2 linked regions of the Geotalea uraniireducens genome follow. The protein of the gene in region 1 interacts with the protein of each later gene in a pairwise test. Links are inferred from orthologs where the notes say so. Each region holds a gene or a part of one and is shown on either strand. Other genes may lie near its edges.

Region 1 (14,730 bases):
AGAATTCTGCTCCGACCGTCCGGATCGCCATGCAGCGGCAGGTTGAGCAGTTTGCCGATGTGGCTCAAGGTTGGATTAGCCAGAATCGGCGAATAATTGAAGCCGCCGGATACCTGGATGTTCCGCCCGGGAAAACCTTTGCGGAGAAAGCCAAGGACCGATTCCCGCTTATCGGCACGGAGTTTATTTACGATCACCATCCGGACGTCGGCGTCTTCTTTTTCGTAAAGGGCCAGGTTCAGATGTACCGCATCAATCGCACTGCCGATGCCGCTGTCGGTGACGATGATGACCGGGGCGTTCAGGCTCCTGGCAACACAGGCGTTGCTCAGACCGATCACCGACCCGACGCCGCAGTGGCCGGCGCCTTCTATGATCAGAAAGTCGTATTTCTCGTCGAGGACGGCGAATGATTCGATGATGTTCTTTTTCAGTGCATGGCAATCAAGCTTGCCATTCAGGTAATCGCGCGTGAAGCTTTTGTGCAGCGACACCGGATTCATCAAGCGGATGTCTTCTTCCAGGCCGAAAGTCTTGGCCATCAGGATGGCGTCCATATCGATGGTCAAATCCTGGTAAAGTTCGATCTTCGGTCCGATCGGCTTGATGAAGCCGACCCGCTCATATTTCTGTCTTGCCAGATGCATGAGCGACACGCTCATGGTGGTCTTGCCACAGTTTTGGCCTGTTGCGCCGATAAAGACTCGTTTCGCCATTATCCCCCCTGACTAAAACAATTGATCTCATCTACTTGATGTATTATGGTTAATGCGCTTCTCGCGGTGCGGGGTAGCTCCGGTTGATCAGTATACACTAATTCCCCGAGCCGGGCGAAAAAATGACACGCGGTAGGGTATGGCTTTCCAGTGCTTTTGAAGTGAGATGCAGGATGTGTGTTGGCGTACTTTGTGCTTGAGCTGAATCGTCCAATCCCTGGTGGAAAAAGGTGACTTGTGAAATCTGCCCGCTTTGCCTTCGTCGTCGCATTATTTTTAGCCGGGTGTTCTCCGGTTCGCCAACAGCTCAATGCCTGGCAGGGTGCCAGCCTCGAAGAGCTGATCGATCGTGTCGGTCCGCCGTCCACCGTCTCGACGGACGCCTCGGGGAACAAGTTTTATCACTGGTATGAGGACCGGGGCGGCGTTTACACCTACGGCGGGCCGGTAAATCTCAACTGCGAGCGGATTGTCGGCGTTGATTCCCGGGAAACAATCGATTCGATCACCTGGAGCGGCAATTGTATTGCGGTGCCGGATTCGCCGTGGCAACGCTCTGTCGGCGACGGCAAATAAGGGCAAGTCTATGCGCATTGACGACAAAATATCGTCGCGGGACGTCGGCAAGAAAACTAAAAAGGGGACGTTGGTAAAATCGGACGGCGGCAGCCCCTCGCCTTTTGTCAGGACTCTTTCGCGCCAGCAACTGGAGTTTGAGGGTTATGAGCAGGAACTCCAGGATTTGAAAGAGGAAATCGATCAGGCTGGAACCGATCTGGAGCGGGAACCGACCATGGCCAATTTCAGAGTGTTCCGTGACCTGATTGCCGCTCTTACCAAGAAAGTTACTACCCATGCCTATCGGTTGGAGCGGGTAGGGGGGACGACGCTTAATCCTCGCTGTTTCGAAATTATCACGGTGATCGATCGGGAAGCGGATAATCTCTATCGGTTGATCATGGCTGAAAACAAGGATCGGTTGGCGATAACCAACAAGATCATGGAATTGAAGGGGCTGGTTGTCGACTTCAAAATCTGAGCGTGCCTGTCAGCCTTTGACGTTGCCGATCGGCCGCAGCCTGGCCACCCGCCTGCTCAAACCTGCCAGTTCCGTTGCTTCCGCAACCGCATCGATGTCTTTGTAGGCAAACCCCGCTTCTTCCGCCAACCCTCCCCATGACGCCGTTCGTACATAGATTCCCCGCTCTTCCATGTCTCGCTGGAGTTTCTGGCCTTTGACCATTCTTTTCGCCTGGTGGCGGCTCATTGTCCGGCCGCTGCCATGGGCGGTAGTAAAGAATGTGTCGGTACCGCCGGGCTCGCCGGCCAGCAAATAGGAGCCGGTTTCCATGCTGCCGCCGATGATCACCGGCTGGCCGGTTTCCCGGTAGCGTTCGGGAATTCCCTCCTGGCCTGGGCCGAACGAGCGGGTGGCGCCTTTGCGGTGGACCAGGAGCTGACGCCGTTTTCCATCCACAAGGTGGGTCTCCAGTTTGGCGGTATTGTGGGCCACGTCGTAGACCATCCCCATCCCCAGGTCGTCGGGGTCACGGTGAAACAGATCGGAAAACACCTCGCGAATCCGGTGCAGGATCACCTGGCGATTGGCAAAGGCCATGTTGACCGCGCATTTCATTGCGGCAAAGTAATCCTGCCCTTCAGGGGAGCGGAACGGGGCACAAGCCAGCTCGCGGTCGTGCATCGTAATGCCGTATTTGCTGGTCATCACGGCCAGGAACCGCTGCAGGTAGTCCGTGGCGATCTGGTGACCGAAACCGCGACTGCCGCAATGGAACATGATCACAACCTGGTTCGGCCTGGTAATCCCGAACGTCCGGGCTGTTTCCCCGTCGAAAATATTTTCCGGGCGGGCTACCTGGATTTCGAGGTAGTGATTTCCCGAACCCAGGGTGCCGATCTGGTTGTAGCCGCGCTCGATCGCTCGCTGACTGACCTTGGTAGCGTCGGCCCCGGCAAAGCAGCCCCCTTCTTCGGTGAGTTCCAGATCTTCCGGCCAACCATAGCCATGTTTCAGGCACCAGCGTGAGCCCATTTCGGCAACGCGGCAAAATTCGTCATGGCTCAGTTTGACGAAGCCGTGGCTGCCAACGCCCGCCGGTACGCGCTGAAAGAGCGCGTCGACAAGTTCCCGAAGCCGTGGCCGAACCTCTTCTTCGACGAGATTGGTCAGCACCAGGCGCATCCCGCAGTTGATGTCGAAGCCGATCCCCCCGGGGGAAATAACCCCGGTTGCCGGGTCTATAGCCGCCACGCCACCGATGGGAAAGCCGTATCCCCAATGGCCGTCGGGCATGCAGTAGGAATATTTCTGGATACCCGGCAGGCAGGCGACGTTGGCTGCCTGTTCAAATACGCCGGCATCCATGGCATTGATCAACCGCTCGTCGGCAATGATACGGGCCGGGACCAGCATGCCCGCCTTATACGATACCGGGAGTTCCCAAATGGTGGCGGATATCTTTTTCAATGCTGCCGGTACTGCCATGGCATTCCCCCTGCGAGTCTTTCTGTGCTAACTATAGCACAAGATGGCGCGGGAGCCTCTATTGGGATTCTGACGGTGTTCGAGATGTGTAGGTAAGTAGGTGTGTGGATGACTATTTGTTGAAGTTCTGGTGCCAATTATCGAAAATTGCGATCTTATGTTCTCCAAAGACGCCCAGGTTCTGTCTGACTTCGGCCACGGATTTTTCCCTGCTCAGATTGTCGGGTTTCTTGGAGAAAAAGAGATCGGCATAACAGACGATCCGTTCTTCGGTGGTGAGTGGAACCATCTCGCGGTGGGGGAGGGGGAGGTTTTGACTGACGATGTCATCGACCGTAAGGCCGACGCCGATATGGCGTTCGCACAGTAGCGCGTGGCGTGGCAAGCCCTCGCTTTCGAGGATTTGCCGACCGAGAATGCCGTGGACAATGTAGGGGGCTTCGCCGGAGCAGCCAAGTTTTGCCGCGTTGGTTTCGCAGATGCCGATGTCGTGCAACAGGGCCGCTTCCTCGATGAATTGCAGGTCGAGCGGTTGTTTTTCGGCCAGTCGTCGGGCGACCTCTAACGCTTTTCGGGCAACAGCCCTGCTGTGTTCGAGAACGATGGCCAAGCTTACGCTCTCGGTGCCGAAGTATTTTTGCAGGAGTTCTTCACCATGCATGGCTGTTTCCTCGAAACAGGGGATGTTGCGGTTGTCGGGAGAGAATACCGGTTCAGTGTAATAGACTTTTATCAGTTCTGTAAAGAGGGCGTTCTGAACCGCTGCAGTGTCTTGCCGATTTCTGCTATGATAAGAATTAATCGCTGCTGGCAAAGGAGAGGGCCGGGATGGTTGAAATCAAGGAAAGTGATCTCCGTGTTGAATATTACCGCGGTTCGGGTCCCGGTGGACAGCATCGGAATGTGACGGAAAGCTGTGTTCGGATTCGCCACCTGCCGACCGGTATTGTCGTTCAAGCCTGTGAGCATCGCTCCCAGGCCCGTAACCGGGAACTGGCCCTGGCGCGTCTGCAGCAGGTGCTGCAGCGGAGGCAACAGCGGCAGAAAAGGCGGGTTGCTTCTCCGGTGCCGAAAGGAGAGAAGGAACGGCGCCTTAGTGACAAGAAACGTGTTGCCCTGAAAAAACGGCTTCGTTCCACTGCCGGCGATGAGTGATAAGTGGCTAATTCCTTGACCTTCCTGGGGCTATCGGGTATTCTTTGCCGATTATTGATTGAGGGAAGCTATGTCTCGACCAACATGGGATGAGTACTTTATGGAGATTACCCACCTTGTCGCCAAGCGGTCCACTTGTTTGCGGCGTCAAGTGGGGGCTGTCATCGTCAAGGACAAAAATATCCTTGCCACCGGATATAATGGTGCGCCGTCGGGTGTTGCCCATTGCCTTGAGGTCGGCTGTCTGCGCGAACGGCTCAATATCCCCTCGGGGGAGCGGCATGAACTCTGTCGCGGGCTGCATGCCGAACAGAATGCGATCATTCAGGCGGCCAAGCATGGTACGAACATTGACGGGAGTACGCTCTACTGTACCACCATGCCGTGCATCATCTGCTCGAAGATGCTGATCAATGCCGGCATTCGCCGGATTGTTTACGAAGAGGGGTATTCCGATCAGCTGGCTCAGGAGATGATCGCGGAGTCCGGCGTCCACGTCGAGAAGTTTACTGAACTACCCCAAGGTGACCAGCGATGAAATGCCCTTTTTGCGCCTTTTCCGACAGCAAGGTCGTCGATTCCCGCCCCGACAAAGGGGGGGCGGCTATCCGGCGCCGTCGCGAGTGCGAATCGTGCGCCAAGCGGTTCACCACCTACGAGCGGATCGAAGAGACGCTCCCGCTGGTGCTTAAAAAAGACGGCCGCCGCGAACCGTTCGATCGGCTGAAGCTCATTGCCGGGATTCAGAAAGCCTGCGAAAAGCGCAAGGTCTCCCGGGAGACGATCGAAAAGCTCGTTGATCGGCTCGAATCGCGGCTGCAGGAGTGGGGCGAAAAGGAAGTGCCGAGTACCACTATCGGCGAGTGGGTGATGACTGAGCTCCACGAGATCGACGAGGTCGCGTATGTGCGTTTCGCCTCTGTCTATCGATCCTTCAAGGATGTCAACGAATTCATGACCGAATTGCAGGATTTGCTGAAGAAGTAGCACTTCCGCTGTGATACAGCCCCTGCTGCCGCTGCCGGACGCTTTTCCCGGTGATTGCCCACCATGACCGACTTCAACGAACAGATGATGCATCACGCACTGAAACTGGCTCGCCGGGGCGTCGGCAAGACGGCGCCGAATCCGGCGGTCGGTTGTGTCATCGTCAAGGATGGTGCGGTGGTCGGAACCGGCTGGCATCGCCGGGCCGGCACTCCCCATGCCGAGGTGCATGCCTTGCGTCAGGCGGGGGATCGGGCACGCGGCGCGGATGCTTACGTTACTCTTGAGCCGTGCTCCCATTTCGGCCGGACTCCTCCCTGTGCCGATGCATTGGTCGAGGCCGGCCTCGCGCGGGTGGTTATCGGTATGGTCGATCCGAATCCCCTGGTCAGCGGCCGGGGCATAGCCCGGCTGCGGGCCGCGGGTGTCGAGGTGATCACCGGCGTGCTGGAAGAGGAATGCCGCGTCCTGAACGAGCCATTCCTGAAGCACGTCCAGACGGGGATGCCTTTTGTCATCTGCAAAAGTGCCATGACGATGGACGGTAAAATCGCCACTGCCAGTGGCGACTCCAAATGGATTACCAATGAACGGTCGAGACGTTATGTGCACCGCCTCCGCTCGGCAGCCGATGCGGTCATGGTCGGCATCGGGACGGTCGAGGCGGATGATCCGCAGCTGACGGCGCGGATTCCCGGCGGTAAAGATCCCCTGCGGATCGTCGTTGACAGTTCATTGCGGCTGTCTCCTGAGGCACGCCTCCTGCGCCAGCAATCGTCCGCCCGGACCATTGTCGCAACGGTGGCGCGGGATGCCGCACGGATCGGGGCATTGGACGCCGCCGGCTGTGAAGTCGTGACGTGTCGGTCCGTCGGGGGTCGGGTCGATTTGGCCGAGCTGCTGGCGCTTCTCGGCAAACGAGGGGTCCAGTCAATCCTTCTGGAAGGGGGGGGCGAGCTGGCCGGCTACGCTCTCCGCCACGGCCTGATCGACAAGTTTGTGCTATTTTATGCCCCCAAATTGCTTGGCGGCACCGGCGGCTATGGACCGTTCGCCGGCGAGTCGGCCGTGCGAATGGACGCCTGTTTTCGCCTTGGGCGGGTGTCGGTTCGCCGGTTTGCCGACGATGTGATGATCGAAGCCTATCCGGAGGGGATATGTTTACCGGACTGATCGAGGATGTCGGTTCGATCCGTAAATTCGAACGGTCGGCTGCCGCCGGGCGGTTGACTGTTGCCACCAGCCTGCCGGTTGAGGGGATTGCCCTCGGTGATTCGGTGGCGGTGAACGGCGCCTGTCTTACCGTTGTTGCCAGGCAGGCGGGACAGTTAACGTTCGATGTCTCTCCCGAGACCCTGGCGAGCAGCACGCTCGGCCAACTCGGCCCGGGCGCCGCGGTGAATCTGGAGCAGGCACTCCGGCTCGGCGACCGGCTCGGCGGCCATTGGGTTACCGGACACGTCGATTGCCTCGGCGAAATTGTCGAGCGCCGGTCTCTGGATGGCAACACTGTCATTCGGGTACGTCTCCCCCGGGAAAACTGCCGCTATGTCGTCGAAAAAGGTTCGGTGGCGCTCGACGGAATCAGTCTCACGGTCAATGCCGTTGACGGGGAAACCTTCTCCGTCAATGTTATTCCCCATACCGCTGTGATGACCACCCTGCACAACGGCAAAGTCGGCATGCGGGTGAATATCGAAACGGACATCCTCGGCAAGTATGTCGAACGGTTGCTGACCGGTGACCGGCAGCCGGCGGCAGCCGGCCGGATAACCCTTGATCTGCTTGCAAAGAACGGCTTTCTGTGAGATATAGGTGTGTTACATTTTCCCTAGATGGAGTAACCGATGTCTGTTGCCAAGATAGAAGACGCAATCGAGGATATTCGCCGCGGTAAGATGGTCATCCTTGTTGACGACGAAGATCGTGAAAACGAAGGCGACCTGACTATGGCGGCCGAAATGGTCACCCCCGAGGCGATCAATTTCATGGCCCGCTACGGTCGCGGCCTGGTCTGCCTGACCATGACCCAGAAGCGGTGCGATCATCTCCAGCTGCCGATGATGGTTTCCGAGAACACCTCCTCGTTCGGAACGGCTTTTACCGTGTCCATCGAAGCGAAAAAAGGGGTGACGACCGGCATCTCGGCTGCCGACCGGGCGCACACGATTCTTACCGCTGTGGCCGATGGGACGACGGCCGACGACCTTGCCCGGCCGGGGCATGTCTTTCCGCTGCGCGCCCGCAACGGCGGTGTGCTGGTGCGGGCCGGCCAGACCGAAGGGTCCGTTGACATGGCCCGCCTGGCGGGGCTCAAGCCGTCCGGCGTCATCTGCGAGATCATGAACGACGACGGCACGATGGCGCGGATGCCGGAGCTTAAGAAATTCGCCAAAGAGCACGACTTGAAGATCTGCACCATTGCCGACCTCGTTGCCTATCGACTCAAGCACGAATCTTTGGTCCGGCGTGCCGCGGATGTGCTGCTGCCGACGGAATGCGGGGACTTCCGGGCGGTGGCTTTTGAAAACGACGTAGATCGTCTGGAGCACCTTGCCCTGGTCAAGGGGGAGATCAAGGGGGACGAGCCGGTGCTGGTCAGGGTCCATTCGGAGTGCATGACCGGCGACGTTTTCCATAGCCTGCGCTGTGACTGCGGCAGCCAGCTTCACCGGGCCATGGAGATGATCGAAGCGGCCGGGCGGGGGGTCATCCTCTATATGCGTCAGGAAGGGCGCGGGATCGGTCTGTTCAACAAGCTGAAGGCTTATGCGTTGCAGGATCAGGGGAAGGATACCGTCGAGGCCAACCTGGCCCTCGGCTTCAAGCCGGACCTGAGGGATTACGGAATAGGTGCCCAGATTCTCGTCAATCTGGGTGTGAAGAATATCCGTCTGTTGACCAACAACCCGCGGAAGCTGATCGGCCTGCAGGGCTATGGGATCAATATTGTCGAACGCGTGCCCATCGAGATTCCGCCGACCAAGTCGAATATCGGCTATCTGAAAGCCAAGCGGGAGAAGCTCGGCCATCTGCTCGAAAATATCTAGTGTGATCTGGGGAGGATACTATGCCGCGATTTATCGAAGGAAAGCTTGATGCCTCCGGACTCCGGTTCGGCATTATCGTGAGCCGTTTCAACAGCTTTATCGGCGAACGGTTGCTGGAAGGAGCCCTGGATGCGCTGGTGCGTCACGGTGCGGATGCCGCGGAGGTTGATGTGGTGCGGGTCCCCGGAGCGTTCGAGATTCCCCTGACGGCGAAAAAGCTGGCCCAGGCCGGTGGTTACGATGCCGTCATCTGTCTTGGCGCGGTCATCCGCGGGGCTACCCCTCATTTTGACTACGTTGCCGCCGAGGTTGCCAAGGGGGTTGCCCATGTTTCCCTCGAAACCGGGGTGCCGGTAGCGTTTGGCGTCCTGACCACCGATTCCATCGAACAGGCGATTGAGCGGGCCGGGACCAAAGCCGGAAACAAAGGGTTCGACGCGGCGATGACCGCGATTGAAACGGCCCGCCTTTACCGGGAGCTGCACTAGTGGGAGCCCGTCGCCAAGGGAGGGAGCTGGCGCTACAGATTCTCTTCTCCCAGGATTTCAGTCAGAATGACCGGGGCGCTCTTCTCGAAATCGTCCTCGAGGATGCAGAGCCTGGAGCTGCAGCCGGCCAGGCGTTTGCCGACGGGATTGTTCGCGGCGTTCAGGAACACCGCCGTGAAATTGATGCGCTGATTGCCGAAAAATCCAAGAACTGGGCGCTCGGCCGGATGTCCAAGGTGGATCTGAATATCCTCCGGTTGGCCGTGTACGAGCTGCTGTTCCGGAATGACATTCCGAAAAACGTCACCATCAACGAGGCGATCGAAGTGGCCAAGAAATACGGCACCGAAGAGTCGCCGGCATTCGTCAACGGCATTCTCGACGAGGTCGCCTCGGGCCTGCCCGAAAAATAGCGCGAAGAACCGATTGCAAGGAGCAGCGAGAGATTATGAAGACAATCAATGTGGGTCTGCTTGGCTTCGGTACCATCGGCACCGGCGTTGCCAAGCTGCTGCTGACCAATAGTGCATTAATCGCCGACAAGGTCGGTACGCCGGTAGTGTTGAAGAAAATTGCCGATCTGGACGTTACTACCGACCGGGGAATTGAGCTTTCGCCCGGGTTATTGACCACGAATGCCATGGAACTGCTCGACGATCCGGAGATTGCAGTAGTCGTTGAACTGATCGGCGGCTATGAACCGGCTAAAAGTTTCGTGCTGCGGGCGATCGAAAACGGCAAGCATGTTGTGACCGCCAATAAGGCGCTGCTGGCGCTGCACGGCGAGGAGATTTATGCCGCTGCCGCCCGCAAGGGGGTGGAGGTCCTGTTCGAAGCGGCCGTCGGCGGGGGGATTCCCGTTATCTCGGCGATAAAAGGGAACATGGCTGCCAATAACTTCGGTTCCGTCTTTGGTATCCTTAATGGGACATGTAATTACATACTTACCTGTATGACTCAGGAAGGGGCTGATTTCGCTACTGTTCTGCACCGGGCGCAACAGCTTGGCTATGCTGAAGCCGATCCGACCTTCGATGTCGAGGGGATCGATACCGCCCATAAACTTGCGTTGCTTGTTTCGCTTTGTTTCGGTACGCGGGTCAACTTTGCCGACATCTATACCGAGGGAATCAGTTCGATCTCCGCCGTCGACATCAAGTTTGCCCGGGATTTCGGCTATAAGATCAAGTTGCTGGCGATCGGCAAACGCGATGGCGACCTGGTTGAGGCACGGGTTCATCCGACGATGATTCCGGTGAGCTATCCCCTGGCGGATGTCGACGGCGTCTTCAATGCTATCCGCCTGACCGGGGATTTTGTCGGTCCGGTGATGCTCTCCGGCCGGGGTGCCGGTATGGAGCCCACTGCCAGTGCCGTTCTCGGCGACATTATCGATATCTCCCGGAACCTCATGGCCGGCATCAACCGGCGGTGTGCACCGCTCAGCTTTCTCGACGGCTCGGTTGCCACCCTCAAGATCAAGCCGATGGGTGAGATCGAGAGCAAGTATTACCTGCGCTTCAGTGCCGTCGACCGGCCGAGCGTGCTGGCGAAAATCTCGGGTGTCCTCGGCGCCCATAACATCAGCATCGAGTCGATGGTCCAGACGGCCCGCATGATCGGCGGCTCGGTACCGATTGTCATCATGACCCACGAGGCTCGGGAAATGGACGTGCAAAAGGCGCTGCAGGAAATCGACACCTTCGACATCATCACCGACCAGAGTCGTTATATCAGGATTGAGGATAATCTGGAGTAGTTTTCGGAACAATAAGAAGCAGGACAAAGGCGGCCGTTGGCCGCTTTTTTTTATTTGCGGTCGGGAGTGGCGGGCTACAGCACGGGGATGAGTTCGGTAAAGGAATGGATGGAGGGAAACCGGGGAGAAGGTGTTGGTACGATTGTTGAGCTGTACCGGCTCATGTAAATCAGATGTCTGATTCCGTAGAGTTCGGCGGTGCCGAGATTGGTTTCGCTGTCTTCGCCGAGGAGGGTTCTGGCCGGTTCGTAGGTGATCTTCTCCTGCAATTTTTGCCAGAAGGCTTTGTCCTCTTTGGGGAGGCCCACCTCGTGGGCCGAAACGATCCCGGTGAAATAGGGGCCGAGCCGGGTCTTGCGCATTTTGAGCGCCAATGTCTTGCTATGGGCGTTGGTCACCAGCCAGATCGCTTTCCCCTGATGGCGGAGGAAAAGCAGGAATTCGATCACTCCGGGATGGACGGCGATCAGGTGATCCACTTCCTCTTTGAGCAGAGGGATGTCAAGACCGAGACGCTCCGACCAATAGTCGAGATCGGTCCAGTTGAGGGTCCGTTCCTGGGAGCGGAACAGACCATAGAGAAGTTCCTTGGCGGTCTCGACGGTGATGGCGTTTTTAGTCGCATACCGTTTTGGTACGTGCTCCAGCCAGAAATGATCGTCGAAATGGCGGTCGAGCAAGGTTCCGTCCATGTCGAGGAGCACGGTGTCAATGGTGTCCCAGTTGATAAGCATTTCGGAAATCCATGTGAAAAAGGCCCGCTAACGGGCCTTTTTACGAATCAGCTCCTTGATCGTTTCGCGGTCTGCGTCGAGGAGTTCGCAGCGGGTCGGCAACGCTTCGATTCCTTGGAGAGCCGCCGGGCGAGGAGGCTCCTGGCCGATCGCCCGTACCACCGCCTCGGCAAACTTTGCCGGATGAGCCGTTGCCAGGCAGACGGTCGGCGTGCCGTCGGTTACCAGTTCCCGGGCCGCCTGAACGCCGACGGCGGTATGCGGATCGAGGATGTAACCGGTCTGGGCGTGGAAGGAGGAGATGGTGGCGATGGTTTCTTCCTGGTTGACGGAGCGAGACGCAAACTCGGCCTGGACCGTTGCCAGCTCGGCACGGGAAACGTCGATCCGGCCGTTGCGGGCCAATGAGGCGAAGGCGTCACGAACCCGGGCGGAGTCGCCGCCGAACAGGTAGTAGAGGTAGCGTTCGAAATTGGAGGCCACCTGGATGTCCATCGAGGGGGAAACGGTCTGCACGACTTCACCGAGCGAGTAGTCGCCCTGGTTGATGAAGCGGGTAAGGATGTTGTTTTCGTTGGTCGCGAGGAGCAGCCGGCGAATCGGCAGGCCCATTCGCTTGGCGACGTAGCCGGCGAAGATATCGCCGAAATTACCGGTCGGTACCGAAAAATAGATTTCCTCGCCGCAAGAGGCCGTCACCCGGAAGTAGGCATAGAAATAGTAGACTACCTGAGCAAGCACCCGGGCCCAGTTGATGGAGTTTACGGCACCGAGGGCGTATTCTTCTTTGAAGGCGAGGTCGTTGAATAGGATTTTGACGATATTCTGGCAGTCGTCGAACGTCCCCCGTACGGCGATGTTGTGGACGTTGGGGTCGAGGACCGTCGTCATCTGCCGTTCCTGGACCGGCGACGTTTTGCCGTGGGGGTGCATGATGAAGATATTGATTTTCTCCTTGCCCCGAACGCCATAAATCGCGGCGCTGCCGGTGTCGCCGGAGGTGGCGCCGACGATGTTCATCCGCTCGCCCCTCTCTTCAAGCAGGTACTCGAACAGGTTGCCGAGCAGCTGCAGCGCTACATCCTTGAAGGCGAGGGTTGGCCCGTGAAAGAGTTCGAGAATGTACAGCCCGTCCTGCCGTACGACCGGGGTGATCTCCCGGTGGGTGAAGGTCGAATAGGAGCGGTCGATCAGGCTCTTCAGGTCGGCGGCGGGGATATCGGTGGCGAAGAGGGAGATGATCCGCAACGCCAGCTCCTGGTAGGGGAGGTCCTGCCAGGAGGACAGGGTCGTCCGGTCGAGTTGGGGAATGCTTTCCGGCAGGAGCAGACCGCCGTCATCGGCCAGTCCCATCATCACCGCCTCTTTGAAACTGATTGGCGCAATGCCGCCTCTGGTACTGATGTAATTCATGTCGGGTCCGTCTCGTGTAGGATTTGTCCGGCTATGGTCCGGCCTAGGCATCTTAGCAGCAATGGCGATAAATGGGAAGCCTTCCGCGTGAGGTCGGTAGTACAGCTCCCCGGTTCCCCGAATTGGGCACACTATGGTACTATTGTGAAAACTACGCCCGTAGTTCGGGTATGAGGATGGGAAGTCATGGATCTGCCTAAACGCGACACAATACTGCACGTTATTGACACCCTGGCGAGCAATTATCTCAAAGGAAAAATCCGTGCCGTCAGGATGGCAATGGTTGCTCTGCTGTCGGGTGGGCACCTGTTGCTGGAAGATATCCCCGGACTCGGCAAAACGACGCTGGCGCTTGCCCTTGCCCAGGCGCTCGGCCTCTCCTTCGGTCGAGTCCAGTGCACCAGCGACCTGCTCCCTTCCGATATCACCGGCCTCTCGATCTACAACCGCGAAGAGAATCGCTTTTCCTTCCTGCGCGGACCGATATTCAACAACGTGGTGCTGGTCGATGAGATAAACCGGACGATGCCCAAGACCCAGAGTGCTCTCCTCGAAGCCATGGAAGAACGGCGAGTAACGGTAGAGGGAACCACCTATCCGCTGCCCGAACCGTTTTTGGTTATTGCCACCCAGAATCCGGTTGAGCAGGTCGGCACCTATCCATTGCCGGAGTCACAGCTGGACCGGTTCATGGTGCGCAGCGGCATCGGCTACCCCCCTGAAGCGATCGAAAAGGCGATCATCAAAGGAGGGAGTATCAGGGATGAAATCAAGACCCTCAATCCGCTGGTGGCGGTTGGGGACATCCTGACAGCGCAACAGGCGATCAAGGAGAAGATTTATCTTTCCGAGAAGCTCGTCGACTATATATATGCCATCGTTGCCGCCACACGCCAGCACAAGGCGATCGCTTCGGGCATCTCGACCCGCGGAGCGATCAGCATGGCCGAGACGGCCAAAGCCCATGCCTATCTGGAAGGGCGGAGCTACGTCATTCCAGAAGATGTCAAGGCTATTGCCGCATCGGTGGGAGGGCACCGGCTGATTCTGTCGCTGGAGAGCGAAAGCTACGATAAGGGGGAGCTATTAAACGCCATCCTGCACACCATCCCGGTGCCGCTGGTCTGAAACTGACCCGTGCCGGGATTGCCTACATCGCCATTACCCTTCTGATCGGTTTTGCGGCGGTCAATACCGGCAACAATCTGCTTTTCCTAATTGTTTCGGCGCTGCTCGGTTTCATGTCCGTCTCGGGCATCCTCGGCTGGCTCAACATCCGGGGATTAAGCGTTGTCCCACAATTCCCGGCCGAGATATACGATGGGCAGCAGACCTTTGTGACACTCCAGTTGGAAAACCGAAAGAAATTCCTGCCGTCATTCCTGATCCGGGTTGCCCTCGCCGGCGGAACGGCAGATTTTCATCTCTTGGACCGGCGCTCGGTTTCCACGGAAACAGTGGCTATTGCCCTGGCGGGGCGGGGGTGGCATGAACTGACTCAGGTAGCTGTCATCTCCCGTTTCCCGATCAATTTTTTCGTTCGCAGCACCATTTTGCCGCTTCAGGAACGCTGCCTGGTTTTCCCTCGACCCAGGCGATGCCGGTTGCTGTCTGTCGCGGAAGGGGGCAATGCCAGAGGCACAAGTCTTGGCCGCGGCCGGGGAATGGAGGGCGAGGTCGAAAACATTGCCGAGTATTCGGGGCGGGAACCGTTGAAAAAGATTCACTGGCGACTGTCGGCTCGCCACGATACCTTGAAGGTCAAGGAGCTGTCGGCTGTGGTCGACGAACCGGTCGTGCTTGATCTCAATTCCTTGACCGGTGAAAGCCTGGAAGAAGTACTCGGCTGTTATGCCTGGCTGGTAAACCGGTACATCCGTGCGCAACGTCCCGTTGGCATGATCGTCGGCCGCAAGGTACTC
Region 2 (14,708 bases), 400 kb from region 1 along the record:
CGGCGGCCGGGTAATCACCGATTTCCTCAGCAAGGTCCCCTTCTACTACATCGGCCTTGGCTTCGCCATTATCACCATCATCATCACCTGGCTGGTCCAGCGGTCGAAACTCGGTTACTACTTCCAGGCGATCCGCGAGGACCAGGACGCCGCCCACTCGCTCGGCATCAACCTGACCCTCTACAAGAACATCGCCCTGGTGATCTCCGCCGCCCTCACCTCGCTGGCCGGCAGCTTCTACGCCGTCTACATCGGCTTCATCGATCCGCCGACGGTGCTGGCCCTCGATATCTCGGTGCAGATCGTCCTGATCTGTATCATCGGCGGGATCGGCACCATCTACGGCCCGGCGGTCGGTTCGCTGGTACTGGTGCCGCTGTCGGAGGCACTGCGCAGCAACCTGATCGCCCAGGCGATCTTCAAGACCGGCCTGGTCAGCGAAGACTCGCGGGTCGGCACCTTCCTCCAGGAGAATCTGGCCCATGCCCACGCCTTGATTTACGGCATCCTGGTGGTAGTGGTCATCCTCTTCATGCCCGACGGCGTGCTCGGCTTCGTGAAGAAACTGACCCGAAAAAAACAGAACATGTCGGGGCGGGCCGTGGAGGCGGATCCGTAGGGGCGGGTCCGAGACCCGCCCTCGCCCTCTATCGGCATACGCAATGACGGGCGGGTCCGAAACCCGCCCCGGACGAAACAAGAGGAATCACCGATGGCAATCCTGGAAATCAAACACGTCAGCAAATTCTTCGGCGGGCTGGCCGCCAACTCCGACGTCTCCTTCACCATGGCGGAGGGGATGATCATGGGATTGATCGGGCCGAACGGCGCCGGCAAGACCACCCTTTTCAACTGCATTACCGGTTACTATCCGCCGTCACGCGGCGAAGTACTCTTCAAGGGGCGAAAGATGAACGGCCTGCAGCCGGACAAGGTCTGCAAGCTCGGTATGGCCCGCACCTGGCAGAAAGTCCGCCCCCTAGCCAAGATGACCGTCCTCGACAACGTGATGGTCGGCGCCCTCTGCCGGACCAACTCGCTCAAGGCTGCCCGGGAGATCGCCCAGGAACAGCTGCAGGTGGTGCGGCTGAAACAGAAGGCCGGTTTCCTCGCCGGCGGGCTGCCGATCGGCGAACGGAAAAAGCTGGAAGTGGCCCGGGTACTGGCCACCAAGCCGGAACTGCTGCTCCTTGACGAGGTGATGGGGGGGCTTAACCCGGCTGAAAGCGAGGAGATCATCCAGTTGATCCTCGACATCAAACGGCAGGGGATCACCCAGATGGTGATCGAGCACGACATGAAGGCGATCATGCGCATTTCCGACCGGATCGTCGTACTCAATTCCGGCGAAAAACTGGCCGAGGGGAGCCCGGAGGAGATCGTCAACAACCAGGCGGTAGTCGATGCCTATCTGGGGAGCGAACATTAACGGGGTTCGGCGGGGCGGCTCAGGGAGGATTATGCTCACGATCGAGAAGCTCAACTTCAGTTACGGCGACCTGCAGGTCCTCTGGAACATCAACCTGGAAGTCAAAGAGGGTGAAATCGTCACCGTTGTCGGCGCCAACGGCGCCGGCAAGTCGACTACCTTGAAGAACATCTCCCGGCTGGTGAAGCCGAACGCGGGGACCATCACCTTCGACGGCGTCGATCTGACCAAGCTCGAACCGCACCAGGTGGTGGAACGGGGGATCGTCCAGGTACCGGAAGGGCGGAAGATTTTCCCGGAGATGACGGTCCTGGAAAACCTGCGGATGGGCTCCTATATCGCCTCGGCCCGCAAGGACCGGGACGCCAACGTCAACCGGGTCTTCGAGCTTTTCCCGCGGCTCAAGGAACGGGAGAAACAACTGGGGGGGACCATGTCCGGCGGCGAACAGCAGATGCTGGCCATCGCCCGGGGACTGATGGCCAACCCGAAACTGCTCCTCCTCGATGAACCGTCACTTGGCCTCGCGCCGCTGCTGGTCAAGTTCATCTTCGAGATCATTACCGAGATCAACAAACAAGGGGTCACCATCCTGCTGGTGGAGCAGAACGTCTATCAGTCGCTGCGGATCGCCCACCGGGCCTTCGTCCTCGAAACGGGGCGAGTCGTGCTGAGCGGCAGCGGCGAGTCGCTCTTGAACAACGAGCATGTGAAAAAGGCCTTCCTGGGGATGTAACCGGGGCCGGCCGGATCGCCGGACACCGCCGCAACAAAGGAGAGAACGATGATCTACGTCGAGCGCTGGATGACCAGAAACCCGATTACCATCGGCAATGATGCGACGATTATCGAAGCGATTCACCTGATGAAAGAGAAAAACATCCGTCGGCTGCCGGTGATGGACGGAGAGCGGATCGCCGGAATCCTCACCGAAAAGATGGTCACCGAATTCAAGCCGAGCAAGGCTACCTCCCTCGACACCTGGGAGCTCCATTACCTGCTCTCGAAGACCCCGGTTACCGAGGCGATGAACCCGAAGCCATACAAGGTAACCCCCGCCACCCCGCTGACCGAAGCGGCCCAGCTTCTCCACGACCGGAAACTGAACGGCGTCCTGGTGGTTGACGAAGGCGACCGGCTGGTCGGCATTCTCACCGTGACCAACGCCCTGGAAGCGCTCATCGCCATCTGCAGGGACCTGCAGGAAAATCACCGTTGACCGGCTCCGGCTCCGGGGGCCGCCGGGGCCGGTATGCTGTGCAGCGTTTGAACATGCGCAACCATTTCTCTCCGTTGCAGTCGGCCGGAATCATTTCCGATTCCCCGTTCTCCCTGCTTCAACTGTGCAATCCCTGAACAGCCACCAAGTACCCCACTCCTCGATCGCAACACCTATTAGACAATAATTTCGGCTAGTTGCAACATCTGACCAGCTGCACGGATCATGGCATTGGAGTTGAAATAAAGGACGCAGAACAGCAACTCCGCATGCGGAAGGACGCCGCCATGGCCAGCGCCGAGACCGTCGCAAAAATACTCATCCACGTCGTTATTGCCGGGCTCGCGCTGCTGCCGGCAGTGGCAACAGCCGCCCCGCCGGACAGCGGCAACAGCGCCAGCCCCCCGGTGCGTCCCACCTGCGAGTTCGTCATGTCGCTCAACAAGCCATTCAAGCGGATCCAGTTCATGTTCCACATCTCCCGGATTCGCAAAATGAACCGGGAAGACGCCGCCGACCCGGCCCAGATGTACGGCTCGATCATCAAGGTTTCCCTCAACGATTCGAGCGATGCGGAAATCGACGACCTCTCGGTCCAGTGCCTGAGCTGCCATGACGGCGTCTATGCCACCGGCCGGTTGATCAGGCTGAAAAACAACATCGATCGGGAGCCCGGCAGCATCGACCGGGTCCATGGCGGGCACCCCATCGGCATGGATTACTTGAAATTGGCGGGACGTCATCCCGGACTCCGCCGCCCGGATACTCTTCCTCCCGAAGTTGTCCTCGTCCAGGGGAAAGTCGGCTGTCTCTCCTGCCACAACCCGCTCAACCAGGAGCGGCCGCACTTGGCGGCAACCATCGCCAACAGCAGCCTCTGCCTCACCTGCCACATCAAATAGCTTGATCGCCGGGCACAAAAAAGGGGGATGCCACCGGCATCCCCCTTTTTGCAGCATAACTTTCTGCTGCCTACTTATCGAGAAATTCCCGCCCGAAGGGGGACATCTGCCGCAGCCGTTCAATCACCGGCGGCAATTCCCGGATGATCGCCTCGATATCACTGTCGTCATTGAAGCGTGACAGCGAAAAGCGGACCGAGCCGTGGGCGCAGGTGAAGGGGACTCCCATCGCCCGGAGGACATGGGAAGGCTCCAGGGAGCCGGAAGTACAGGCGCTCCCCGACGAGGCGCAAATCCCTTTTTCGGAAAGGAGCATCAGGATTGCCTCCCCTTCGACAAACTCGAAGGCGATCGAGAGGGTGTTGGGAAGGCGCTCCGCCTGCCCGCCATTGATCCGGGCATGGGGAATGAGGGCCAGCAGCTCCTTCTCCAGCCGGTCGCGCATCGCCTTCACCCGGCCATTCTCGTCGGCCATGTGCAGCGCCGCTAGTTCACAGGCTTTCCCCAGGGCGATAATGGCGGCGGTATTCTCGGTACCGGCCCGCCGGCTCCGTTCCTGATGCCCACCGACCAGAAACGGCCGGAACGGCACCCCTTTACGGAGATAGAGGACCCCGATCCCTTTCGGCGCATGGAGTTTATGGCCGGAGAGCGACAGCATGTCCACGGTCGACGTCGCCATGTCGAGGGGGATTTTCCCCACCGCCTGGACGGCGTCGGTGTGGAAGAACGCCCCTTTTCCCTTCTCCTTGACGATCTTGCCAATCTCTTCGATAGGAAAGACCACCCCGGTCTCGTTGTTGGCATACATCACCGAAACGATGGCGGTATCCTGGTCGATCGCGCCCCGCAGTTCATCCAGATCGAGGCGGCCTTCGCCATCGACGTTCAATTCGGTCACCCGGTAACCGCGTTTGCCGAGATTGCGGCAGAGTGTGAGGACTGCCGGATGCTCGACCCGGGTAGTAATAATGTGCCGCCGCTCCGGGTAGACTTCGAGAGCCGAGCGAATCGCGGCATTGTCGCTCTCGGTGCCGCAGGCGGTAAAGACGATCTCCTCCGGCGAGGCGCCGAGCAGCTGTGCCACCCGATTGCGCGCTTCATCAACCTTTTTCTGCACCTGGCCGCCGAAAAAATGCATCGAACTCGGATTGCCGTACAACTCGCAGAAGTAAGGGCGCATCTCCTCGAAAACCGCTTCGTCCACCTTGGTGGTGGCGTTATTGTCGGCGTAGATCTCTTTCATCCCTCCACCTCCACGACGACAATGTCATCGGCAACCAGTTCCCGCAATTTGGCCTCGACAAACTTGGCGGTGTTTCCCGAAGCGGAGCAGCCGGCACATGCCTTGCGAAAGGCAATCTGCACCTCGCTTCCGGAAATATCCACCAACTCCAGGTCGCCGCCGTCGGCCCACAGCAGCGGCCGGATCTCCTTCTCCAGGGTCTCCTGAATCAGCTGCATTTTGCGCAGATTGGTCAGCTTCTCAGGCTTTTTCGGTGTTTCCTTCGCCTCGGTCCCGAGCACTTCGGCAATCAGCTCCTTGATCCGCGGCAGACAGCCGCCGCAGGCACCGCCGGCCTTGGTGAAATGGGTCACCTGCTCGGCAGTGGTCAGCTTGTTGGCGGCAATGACCTTTTTCAGGAAGACATCGGTCAGGCCGAAGCATTTGCAGACAACATCCCCTTCCAGTTCCTCATGGTCGTGGTTATGGGTCGGTACCGGCCCGCCACGGTACTTGGCAATGGCGACCTCTAGCGCCTCCTGCCCCATGACCGAGCAGTGCATCTTCTCCTCCGGCAGACCGCCGAGGTAATCGGCAATCTCCTGGTTGGAAACCGCCAAGGCCTCGTCCAGGGTCCTGCCCTTGATGATATCGGTCAGCGCCGATGAAGAAGCAATGGCACTAGCACAGCCGAAGGTTTGGAACTTGGCGTCGATGATTCGATTCTTGTCCTCATCCAGTTTGATATACAGTTTAAGGGCATCGCCACAGGCCAGACTCCCTACCTCGCCAACTGCATCCGCATCCTTTATCTCCCCAACGTTATGCGGATTCAGGAAATGATCCCGAACCTTATCCGTGTAATCCCACATGGAACCCTCCTTATCGTTAATGCTCTACCGGTTTAATACTATAGCAAATTTGTCAGGTATTCAACAACGAGTTCTTGCCGGCAATAAAAAAAGAATGGCGCGGGCCGCTGAACGCGACCGAAGCGCCAATGCTTTCGGGACAGAGAAAAGATGAGAACGGGAGCAGCAGGATAACGCTTCACCGGCAGATGCGACCGACGCGACGCACCTGGACTGCGTCTTACGCTGCAAACGTCGAAAAGGTTAATATAACGGCTTGAGTGAGTCAAGCGAAACGGGCCGGCGACGGGGATTTTTCCTGTTGACATTTTTCTTTTGGAATTGCTACATTCAAAAGCAGACGGTTACGGAACAAACAATAGATTTAGGAGGAAAAAGGATGCAGTGTCAAACGGTACTTCCCGGTACCGAGTGTACCTTCTGGGGAAAGCAGGGTTGCATATTCACCGGCGGATCATGCCAGGTTGTGGTAGAGAACTGTGAAGGGTGTGAGCGAATCGTTGACGGGACCATCGGCAAGGTCTGCAGCGCGTATCCGGCACCCGACAAGAAATGGACGGGCGGGATCTGCAATTTTGCAACGCACGTGAAAGTGGAGATCAAGGGCGAAGACCTCAAGATCAACCCCCTCAAGGCATCCAAGAAAGCCTCGGGCGGGAAGAAAAAGTAGCCCGCAACAGAAGCAGCAGACACCGAAGGGAGGACAAAGTCCTCCCTTTTTTGTTGTCGATAGCCCATCATCAGGTGTTCGTTCCCGGAGGGAAACCATGGCCTACGACCGACTTACCTGTCCCCGTTGCGGGGAAACCGTCAAAGCTTACCGCAACCCTGTTCCAACCGTCGACATCATCATTGAAACGGCTGGCGGGATCGTCCTGATCGAGCGGAAAAACGAACCACTTGGCTGGGCACTGCCGGGAGGGTTTGTCGACTATGGCGAGACGCTGGAAACGGCGGCAATTCGGGAAGCCCGCGAAGAGACCTCCCTGGAAATTCGTAATCTGCGGCTGCTCGGCTGTTATTCCGATCCGGCACGGGATCTTCGCCAGCATACCATCTCAACTGTTTTCATCGCCACTGCCGATGGCCTGCCGCAGGCGGCTGACGACGCAGCGGCTGTCGCCGTGATCCCCCTGGATCAACTGCCGGTCGAACTCTGTTTCGACCACCGGAAAATTCTGGACGATTACCTGCTAACCATCGGCCGTTTCCCGGCCGATCGGCCATGAATCGGCTCCGCACCTTTCACGAAGGAAAGCAGCGACTTCACCCGCCGGCATTGGCGTACTGACGAGAAACCCTTGTACTTCGTCGCAGTTGTTTTCACTCAGGAAATTCAACTGGCCCTCAGTTTCGACCCCCTCGGCAATAACCTTCAGGTTCAGGCTGTTCCCCATAGCAATGATCGCCGTCGTAATAGCGGCATCGGCCGAATTGACCTCAACGTCCCGGACAAATGACTTGTCGATCTTGAGAGTATTGATCGAAAAGCGCTTGAGATGGGCGAGCGAGGAATAGCCGGTACCGAAATCGTCGATTGAGATATGGATGCCGAGGTCTTTCAGCTCATTGAGAACCGAGACGGCAAAATCGGGGTTCTGCATGATGACGCTTTCGGTAATTTCCAGCTCCAGCAGTTCAGCTTCCAACCCCGACTCTTCCAGAATACCGCGGATCATTTCCAGCAGATTGCGCTGCTGGAACTGATATCCAGAAAGGTTTACCGCCACCCGCATTCGCGGCAGCCCCTGTTTCTGCCACTCCTTGTTCTGGATGCAGGCAGCCCGAAGCACCCACTCTCCGATCGGAATGATCAACCCTGTCTCTTCTGCCAGCGGAATGAACTCGGCCGGCGAAACGAGTCCCAGCGTCGGATGTGCCCAGCGGAGCAGCGCTTCCATAGCGGTAATCTGCTTCGAGACAATGTCGACCTTGGGCTGGTAATAAATGCGGAACTCGTGCTGGTCGAGCGCCTTGCGCAGGCTGGTCTCCAGGAGCAGCCGCTTGTCGGCATTGGCATCCATCTGCGGGGTGTAGAACTGGAAGTTGTTTCTCCCCTCCCCTTTCGCGTAGTACATGGCGATATCGGCTTTTTTCACGAGAGTATCGATGTTCTCGCCGTCAGACGGGTAGAGGGCGATTCCAATGCTGGTGGTAATAAACAACTCATAGGTATCGATATTGAACGGAACGGAGAGTGAGTGAAGAATCTTCTGCGCGACCCGTTTAACGTCGTCGATGTTGTCAATATTGACCAGGATCACCGTAAACTCATCGCCACCGATCCGCGCAACGGTATCCACTTCGCGCACGCAACCGGCAATCCGCTGGGCAACTTTCTGCAGCAGCTTGTCGCCCACCGGATGGCCAAGAGTATCATTGATGATTTTGAAGCGATCAAGGTCGAGGAAGAGGATCGCGAGTTGATGACGGTAGCGGTTGGCCAGGGCCTTGGCCTGCTGCAATCGGTCGAGAAAGAGGATGCGATTGGGCAGTTCGGTGAGGATATCGTGATGGGCAAGCCGATAGAGTTGCTCCTCGGCCTGTTTCCGCTCGGTAATATCGCGGCAGATTCCCCAGATCACCTGGGAATTGCCGTCATCAAAGCCACAGGTCAGGTTACCTTCGACGACGACTTCCCGGCCGTTCTTCGCGACCAGCACCGATTCGAGGGGACTGAGGGTATCCCCGGCCAGAACGCGGGCGATCTCAATACTGCACTGTTCTCGGCAATCGGGACGAATGATATCGAAGAAAGAGATGGTACCTGTCTCCTCCAGCGTATAGCCGAGGGTCTTCTGCCATGCATCGTTAACGTAGAGGAACCGGCCTTCCGCGTTGACAGTGAGAATCAGGTCGTTGGCAGTATCGAGAAAATTAACCAGCCGCTCCTCACTCTCCTTGACGGCAGAGGATTCGCGGCGCAGGGCGCCGACGAAATAGGAGCCGATGAACGAAACCGCGGCATTCAACAGGGTTACCCACAGCCAGATGAGCAGCAGATAGAGACCGTCGCGGTGAATGGCAGAATCGACGAACGGCATCCGCACATTGGGAACCAGTTGCAGTTTCTCAGCTGTCAGCAAGGCGCCGTAAAGCAGCCCACCGCAGACACCGACCAGCCAGACGTCACGTTTGTGTTCGCTGAGAAAGGCAGCTTCGATAGTGATGATCAGATAGACGGGCCAGAACCAGCTCGACGCTCCGCCACTCAAGTGGATGAGCACCGTCACCAGCACCAGATCGAGGAGGATCTGGAGCAGATTGACGAGCCGATAGCAGCAGCAGAGTCGACGATGATAGGTGTGAAGCAGAAAGTTGTAACCGATGACCGAGGCCACCGTACCAAACAGGAAGAAGGTCTGTGACCGGGACAAAAAGAGACCGAACCGGCTGAAATAATAAGAACTTCCGGCAAAGAGGCAATATGCGGCGATCAGAGCGAGCAGGAACCAGCGGGTCTTCACCACCAGCGAGATTCGCGCCTGAAGTTCCTCATGCTGTTCATAATCGGCGGTCTTGAGGCCATCCCGGACCTGCCACAACCGCTTGGAAAGGGCATTAAACCAGTTCGAATTCACCATAGGGCCCTGAGTCATAGTAAAAGTTACAGCAAATCACATGCCACACTGCCACCATACAGGCTGATCTCGGGAGCTGTCGCCACCAGGCCAAGTTCCGCGGCAAAACGGTAAAACGATTTCAGGCCATCCAGATGTGCCGCGGTCAGGTCGTAAGAAATCGTCTGCCAGTAATCGACGAGCACATCTTGCTGACACCACGAGCGTTCCGGTGACTCGGCCGCAATCTCGGGATACGAGTCATAGGCGATCCTTTGGGCGCTAATCAGCTCGGCGCTCAATTGACGTACTGCTTCCGGCCGTTCCCGAACCGTTGCCCGCCGAATCAGCCAGAGGGCAAAAACGAACGGCAGACCCGTGAAATGCCGCCATAGCTCGCCGAGGTCATAGACCAGCAGATCGGTGGTGGTCAGGGATTCTTTCAGGGCGTTATCGCCGATCAGGAGGAGAGCCGGAAAGGCTTCCAATGCTGGCTGCAGAGCGAGATCGGTTCTTTCGAAACGGTTGGTAAAGCCATGGAATTTGCCGAGGATAATCTTCAGCAGGTTAACCGAAGTGTCAGATTCGGTGGTCATGCCGATGGTCGCGCCGCTGAGTTCCGTTAGCGGTACCCTCGAGAAGAGCAGCACACTCTTCACCGCACCGATGGCGCTGATCGACAGCTCCGGCAGAATGAGGTAGCGGTCGGGGTACTTCGCATATTCAATCGACGATGAAGGAGAAACGTCAATGTCTCCGGAAGCAAGCAGTTTGTTGAGGGCTGCGGGTACGCCCCGGACAAAACGATAGCCGGAGCAGGTGAAATGGCGGTGCAATACCGTGAAAATGGGCGTACAATTGGCATACTCGATCTGGCCGATGGTAATAGTCATGGCAACTCCAGAAATCGCGGGGCCAAGGCCGACCGGTCACTTCCCCGGAAATTGAAGGCAAAACAAAGGCGAGACTACCGTCCCGCCTTCTTCTTTCTTAGCCGCCACAGGGCGGAGTCACTCTTCTTCTTCTGTTTCGGTTACGCTTTCGGCGTAATCGTCTGCCGACATCAACGACTTGAGTTCTTCGGGGTCGCGAAGGGCGACGACAGCTATCCAGCCACCGTCGTAAGGATCGTCATTCATGATCTCAGGAGAAGATTCGAGTTCTTCGTTAACTTCGAGAACCTCGCCGCTCAAGGGTGCATACAATTCGGCCAACGCTTTTCGCGCCTCCACCGAGCCGAATGAATCATCCTGCTCCAGTTCGTCACCGACCGATGGCAACTCGACCGCACTGATCAGACCGAGACTTTCCTGAGCGTAGTCGGTAATCCCGACCACCGCTCGTTCCCCCTCGACCCGTACCCAGACATGCTCTTTGCTGTACTTGAGTTCTTCAGGAAAATCCATGGCCTACTCCAAAACGATCCTTTCCAGAAAACCGGTATCGATATCTCCCTCGATGAAATCCTTGTTTGCCATGATCCGCTTGTGAAAAGGAATCGTCGTCTTGATACCGCCGATGATGTACTCGTCGAGAGCGCGAGCCATCCGTTTGATAGCGTCTTCACGGGTTTCGGCATGAACGATCAGCTTGGCGATCAGCGAATCATAGTGGGGAACGACCATATATTGGTCATAGACGAACGAATCGATCCGCACTCCCAGGCCACCGGGGGTGTGATAACCGTCAATCCGCCCCGGTGAAGGGGTGAATTTGACCGGGTCTTCAGCATTGATCCGACATTCGATAGCATGACCCTGAATCTTGATATCGCTCTGTTTGTAGCGGAGCTTCAAACCGGCGGCGGAACGGATCTGCTCGCGCACGATGTCGATGCCGGTCACCATCTCCGTAACCGGGTGCTCCACCTGGACGCGGGTGTTCATCTCCATAAAGTAGAAGTTGCCGGTTTTGTCGACCAGAAACTCGATAGTGCCGACGCTGTTGTACCCCACCGCCTTGGCGGCCCTGACGGCGGCCTCGCCCATCGCCTTGCGCAACGCCGGAGTACTGACCGGCGACGGCGCCTCTTCGATGATCTTCTGGTGACGGCGCTGAATCGAGCAGTCACGTTCGCCGAGATGAATGACATTGCCGTGTTTGTCAGCCATAATCTGAATTTCGACGTGACGGGGACACTCACAATATTTCTCGATGTAGACTTCAGGATTGCCGAATCCGGCCTGCGCTTCCGCCCGGGCCGTAGCAAAGGCGTTGGGCAGGGTTGCCGGCGAATGGACGATTTTCATCCCTCGACCGCCGCCGCCGGCCGTAGCCTTGATGATCACCGGGTAGCCGATCTCCTTGGCTATCCGGATTGCATCATTGACGTCGTTGACCCCCTCCTTGGTACCGGGAAGGATCGGCACGTCTTCTTTGATCACCGCTTGGCGCGCACTGATCTTATCCCCCATGATCCGCATACTCTCCGACGACGGGCCAATGAAGGTAATCCCGCAGTTTTCGCAGATTTCGGCAAAAGCGGCATTTTCCGACAGAAAGCCATAGCCGGGATGGATCGCCTCGGCATCGGTCAGTTCGGCGGCACTGATAATGGCGTTGATATTGAGATAGCTTTGCAGGCTCGGCGCCGGCCCGATACAGACGCTTTCGTCGGCCAGCTTGACGTGGAGGGACTCCTTGTCGGCCAGGGAATAGACTGCCACGGTCTTGATTCCGAGTTCCTTGCAGGCCCGGATAACCCGAAGGGCAATCTCTCCGCGGTTGGCAATGAGAACTTTATGAAACATTGAACTCTCCGTAGTATTGATTGAACGGCATAGATGGGAGCGGATAGCCGCGGCAAAAAAGCCGCGAGCCTCCGGCAACGGGCTCCAGACCGATTAGAGCGGCTCCACCACGAAGAGCGGTTCGCCGAATTCGACCGGCTGGGCGTTTTCCTTGCAAATCTCAACGATCTTACAGCGGAACTCCGCTTCGATCTCATTCATCAGCTTCATCGCCTCGACGATGCACAAGACCTGCCCCTTTTCGACGGTCTGGCCAACCTCGACGTACGGCGCCGCATCGGGAGCCGGCGCCCGATAAAAGGTCCCGACGATCGGCGAAACGATCTCTTTCCCTTTAGCAGGAGGGGCCGGTGCCGGAGCCTCGGCAGCCGGGGCCGCCGGCGCGACCTGCGGCATGATCTGGGGAGGGATGGCAAGGGTCGGCGCAGGTTGATAATTAACCACCGCCGCCGCATTGCCCCGCTTGATACGGACCTTCTCCTCGGCCGCCTCAAGTTCGAATTCGGTGATATCCGTTTCGGTTACCATCTTTATCAACGATTTAAGATCCTTAATATCCATACATTTCTCCTTTAGTGGTCGTTCCGAGACATCGCCCCGGCAAAATGGGCCGCGCCCATATTACACTATTAACAGGTCCTTGGGAACCTTCGTCAGCAAACGATAACCGTCGGCTGTCACTACCACAGTATCCTCAATCCTCACACCACCCCAGCCGGGGATATAGATCCCGGGTTCAATGGTGAAGACCATCCCCTGTTCGGCAATGCCCTCGCTGCGCGGAGAAACAACTGGCTTTTCGTGGACCTCCAGGCCGACGCCATGGCCGAGCCCGTGACCGAAATAGTCGCCATATCCCCGTTCAGCAATAGTATCCCGAGCGAGTTGGTCAAGCAGCCGCAGTTCGACTCCCGGCCGCACCGCCGCCAGAGCCCGATCATGAGCTTCCTTGACCAGTGCATATATCTCACGCTGCCGATTGTCGGGCTCGCCAACTGCCACCGTTACTGTTTCATCCGAATGGTAACCGTTGAAAACCGTGCCGTAATCGATGGTCACCAGTTCCCCGGTCGCCACGATTTTCCCGCTCGCCCGACCGTGAGGAAGCGCCCCCCGTTCACCTGATGCTACAATAAAATCGAAGGACTTTTCGTCCCCGCCGGCCCGGCGCATGGCAAATTCGAGTTCCCGCGCAAAATCGCACTCGCTGACTCCCGGCGCCAGATATGTCAGGGAGGCGAGCAGGGCCTCGGAAGCAATCCGGGCGGCATCGGCGAGCAGATCGAGTTCAGCAGCCGACTTGACAACCCTGAGCAGCGACAATTCTTCCCCGATCGGCACAAAATCGATGCCCGGCAGCTTGCCAACCAGGGAATGCAGTGTTGCCACGGTCAAGTGCTCTGATTCGAAACCGACCCGCCGGAAGCCCCGTTCGCTTAGCAATTCGACCACGCCATCGAGTTTCACTCGATATTGCCGCGTCTGGCAAGCGCCTACCTCCAGGGCTGCCTGGGTCGTGTAGCGGGAATCAGTAAGGAAGCAGCACTGGTCCGCGTCGACTACGACGACGCCATCACTGCCGGTAAATCCCGAGAGGTATCGGACATTACTCATGTTAAAAAACACGATGGCGTCGACATCGTGTTTTTTCGCAAAATCACGGGCTTTAGTGAGATTGGTTTGTAGCATACCTCAGTCCTTCGTGACAATCCCTTTTTTAATATGGGTAAAAAGCGCCCGCAACCCCAACAGGTAGCTGTCAGGGCCAAACCCGGCAATCTGGCCGACGGCAACCGGCGCGATAAAACTATGGTGACGGAACTCCTCCCGGCAATGGATATTCGAGAGGTGCACCTCGACGGCCGGCAGCCCGACGGCAGCGATTGCGTCGCGGAGGGCCACGCTGGTATGGGTATAGGCGGCAGGATTGATCAGGATCCCGTCGCAGCAGCCGAGAGCACCGTGAATCGCTTCAACCAATGCCCCTTCGCCGTTGGCCTGTACAAAGGTAACGTCACAGCCGAGCTCCTGTGCAAGGACACTGATCGCGGCATTGATTTCATCCAGAGTCGCGACGCCGTAGATCCCCGGTTCCCGTTTGCCAAGCATGTTCAGATTTGGCCCGTGAACGACCAGAATTTTCATGAAATCGCCACTCCTTGTCCCCAGGGTTGAGCCGCGAATTACGCTAAAAGCTCGCCGATCGCCGGCGCTTCGCGCATCAACAGGTAACGACCCTTACCGAAGTTGCCGTCCGCAGCCAAGGCAAGAATCAGGAATAGATCGTCATTGATTGCCCGGATGATTACCCGTGACATTGCGGTGTTGACTGACAGCTCCTGCAGTTCACCGGTCTTGAGGACCTCGACGGCACTACCGACTTCTTTCATGATTGTGGCGTACTCGACGGCCATGAGCCGCAGATCAAGGGTGCCACTATCGGTCAGATACTCATCAATAGGGATGCCATCGTACCCCATAACGGTCGCGCCAAGCCCCCCCTCGACCGTCTCCACGATCGCCTTTAATGTTTCTCTGAGCGACATTGCCGAATCCTCCCGATAGTGTCAAGCCATCCGTCAAGCACGGCAACGACGTCCCCCGGCGGATTTCCCAAGGGAGACGGAGCTGCCGGTGCCGTATCATCAACAATGAGATCGGGCACCGCGGCTGAAGCCGTTGCGCATTCCCCGGCAAACGACAATCCACCCACCCCGGCAAGCCGCCGGTCGAGTTCAGCGATCCGCGCCT

What was found.
Region 2: the proteins of ribD (region 1) and accC interact in binary tests that used the Escherichia coli proteins (3 or more experiments, as listed by UniProt). The link is inferred for Geotalea uraniireducens from one-to-one orthologs.

Annotation. Positions count from the first base shown.
Region 1 is NZ_AP027151.1:2,404,682-2,419,411, reverse strand. What follows is about bases 4,553-7,482. They hold ribD (bifunctional diaminohydroxyphosphoribosylaminopyrimidine deaminase/5-amino-6-(5-phosphoribosylamino)uracil reductase RibD), read left to right. Parts: upstream 4,553-5,427; coding sequence 5,428-6,537; downstream 6,538-7,482. Other genes in these bases: QMN23_RS11270 (bifunctional 3,4-dihydroxy-2-butanone-4-phosphate synthase/GTP cyclohydrolase II), read left to right, coding at 7,212-7,482; QMN23_RS11275 (riboflavin synthase), read left to right, coding at 6,522-7,172; nrdR (transcriptional regulator NrdR), read left to right, coding at 4,912-5,364; QMN23_RS11290 (deoxycytidylate deaminase), read left to right, coding at 4,553-4,915. Outside these bases: QMN23_RS11320 (phosphotransacetylase family protein), read right to left, coding at 1-716; QMN23_RS11315 (hypothetical protein), read left to right, coding at 954-1,292; QMN23_RS11310 (YaaR family protein), read left to right, coding at 1,303-1,755; QMN23_RS11305 (RtcB family protein), read right to left, coding at 1,765-3,222; QMN23_RS11300 (HD domain-containing protein), read right to left, coding at 3,335-3,883; QMN23_RS11295 (peptide chain release factor family protein), read left to right, coding at 4,051-4,377; more of QMN23_RS11290, read left to right, coding at 4,448-4,552; more of QMN23_RS11270, read left to right, coding at 7,483-8,414; ribH (6,7-dimethyl-8-ribityllumazine synthase), read left to right, coding at 8,435-8,902; transcription antitermination factor NusB, read left to right, coding at 8,902-9,315; QMN23_RS11255 (homoserine dehydrogenase), read left to right, coding at 9,351-10,661; yrfG (GMP/IMP nucleotidase), read right to left, coding at 10,736-11,395; thrC (threonine synthase), read right to left, coding at 11,423-12,808; QMN23_RS11240 (AAA family ATPase), read left to right, coding at 12,995-13,936; QMN23_RS11235 (DUF58 domain-containing protein), read left to right, coding at 14,050-14,730. UniProt on the Escherichia coli protein: Converts 2,5-diamino-6-(ribosylamino)-4(3h)-pyrimidinone 5'-phosphate into 5-amino-6-(ribosylamino)-2,4(1h,3h)-pyrimidinedione 5'-phosphate.
Region 2 is NZ_AP027151.1:2,801,747-2,816,454, forward strand. Bases 9,788-12,695 are described here. They hold accC (acetyl-CoA carboxylase biotin carboxylase subunit), read right to left. Parts: upstream 11,958-12,695; coding sequence 10,617-11,957; downstream 9,788-10,616. Other genes in these bases: QMN23_RS13185 (menaquinone biosynthetic enzyme MqnA/MqnD family protein), read right to left, coding at 9,788-10,100; gcvH (glycine cleavage system protein GcvH), read right to left, coding at 10,218-10,613; accB (acetyl-CoA carboxylase biotin carboxyl carrier protein), read right to left, coding at 12,051-12,518; QMN23_RS13205 (M24 family metallopeptidase), read right to left, coding at 12,579-12,695. Also shown: QMN23_RS13135 (branched-chain amino acid ABC transporter permease), read left to right, coding at 1-619; QMN23_RS13140 (ABC transporter ATP-binding protein), read left to right, coding at 713-1,429; QMN23_RS13145 (ABC transporter ATP-binding protein), read left to right, coding at 1,461-2,165; QMN23_RS13150 (CBS domain-containing protein), read left to right, coding at 2,214-2,648; QMN23_RS13155 (cytochrome c3 family protein), read left to right, coding at 2,936-3,550; cysteine desulfurase NifS, read right to left, coding at 3,621-4,796; Fe-S cluster assembly protein NifU, read right to left, coding at 4,793-5,647; QMN23_RS13170 (PxxKW family cysteine-rich protein), read left to right, coding at 6,027-6,317; QMN23_RS13175 (NUDIX hydrolase), read left to right, coding at 6,415-6,876; QMN23_RS13180 (putative bifunctional diguanylate cyclase/phosphodiesterase), read right to left, coding at 6,841-9,231; more of QMN23_RS13185, read right to left, coding at 9,255-9,787; more of QMN23_RS13205, read right to left, coding at 12,696-13,646; aroQ (type II 3-dehydroquinate dehydratase), read right to left, coding at 13,650-14,102; QMN23_RS13215 (roadblock/LC7 domain-containing protein), read right to left, coding at 14,141-14,503; QMN23_RS13220 (tetratricopeptide repeat protein), read right to left, coding at 14,482-14,708. UniProt on the Escherichia coli protein: This protein is a component of the acetyl coenzyme A carboxylase complex; first, biotin carboxylase catalyzes the carboxylation of the carrier protein and then the transcarboxylase transfers the carboxyl group to form malonyl-CoA.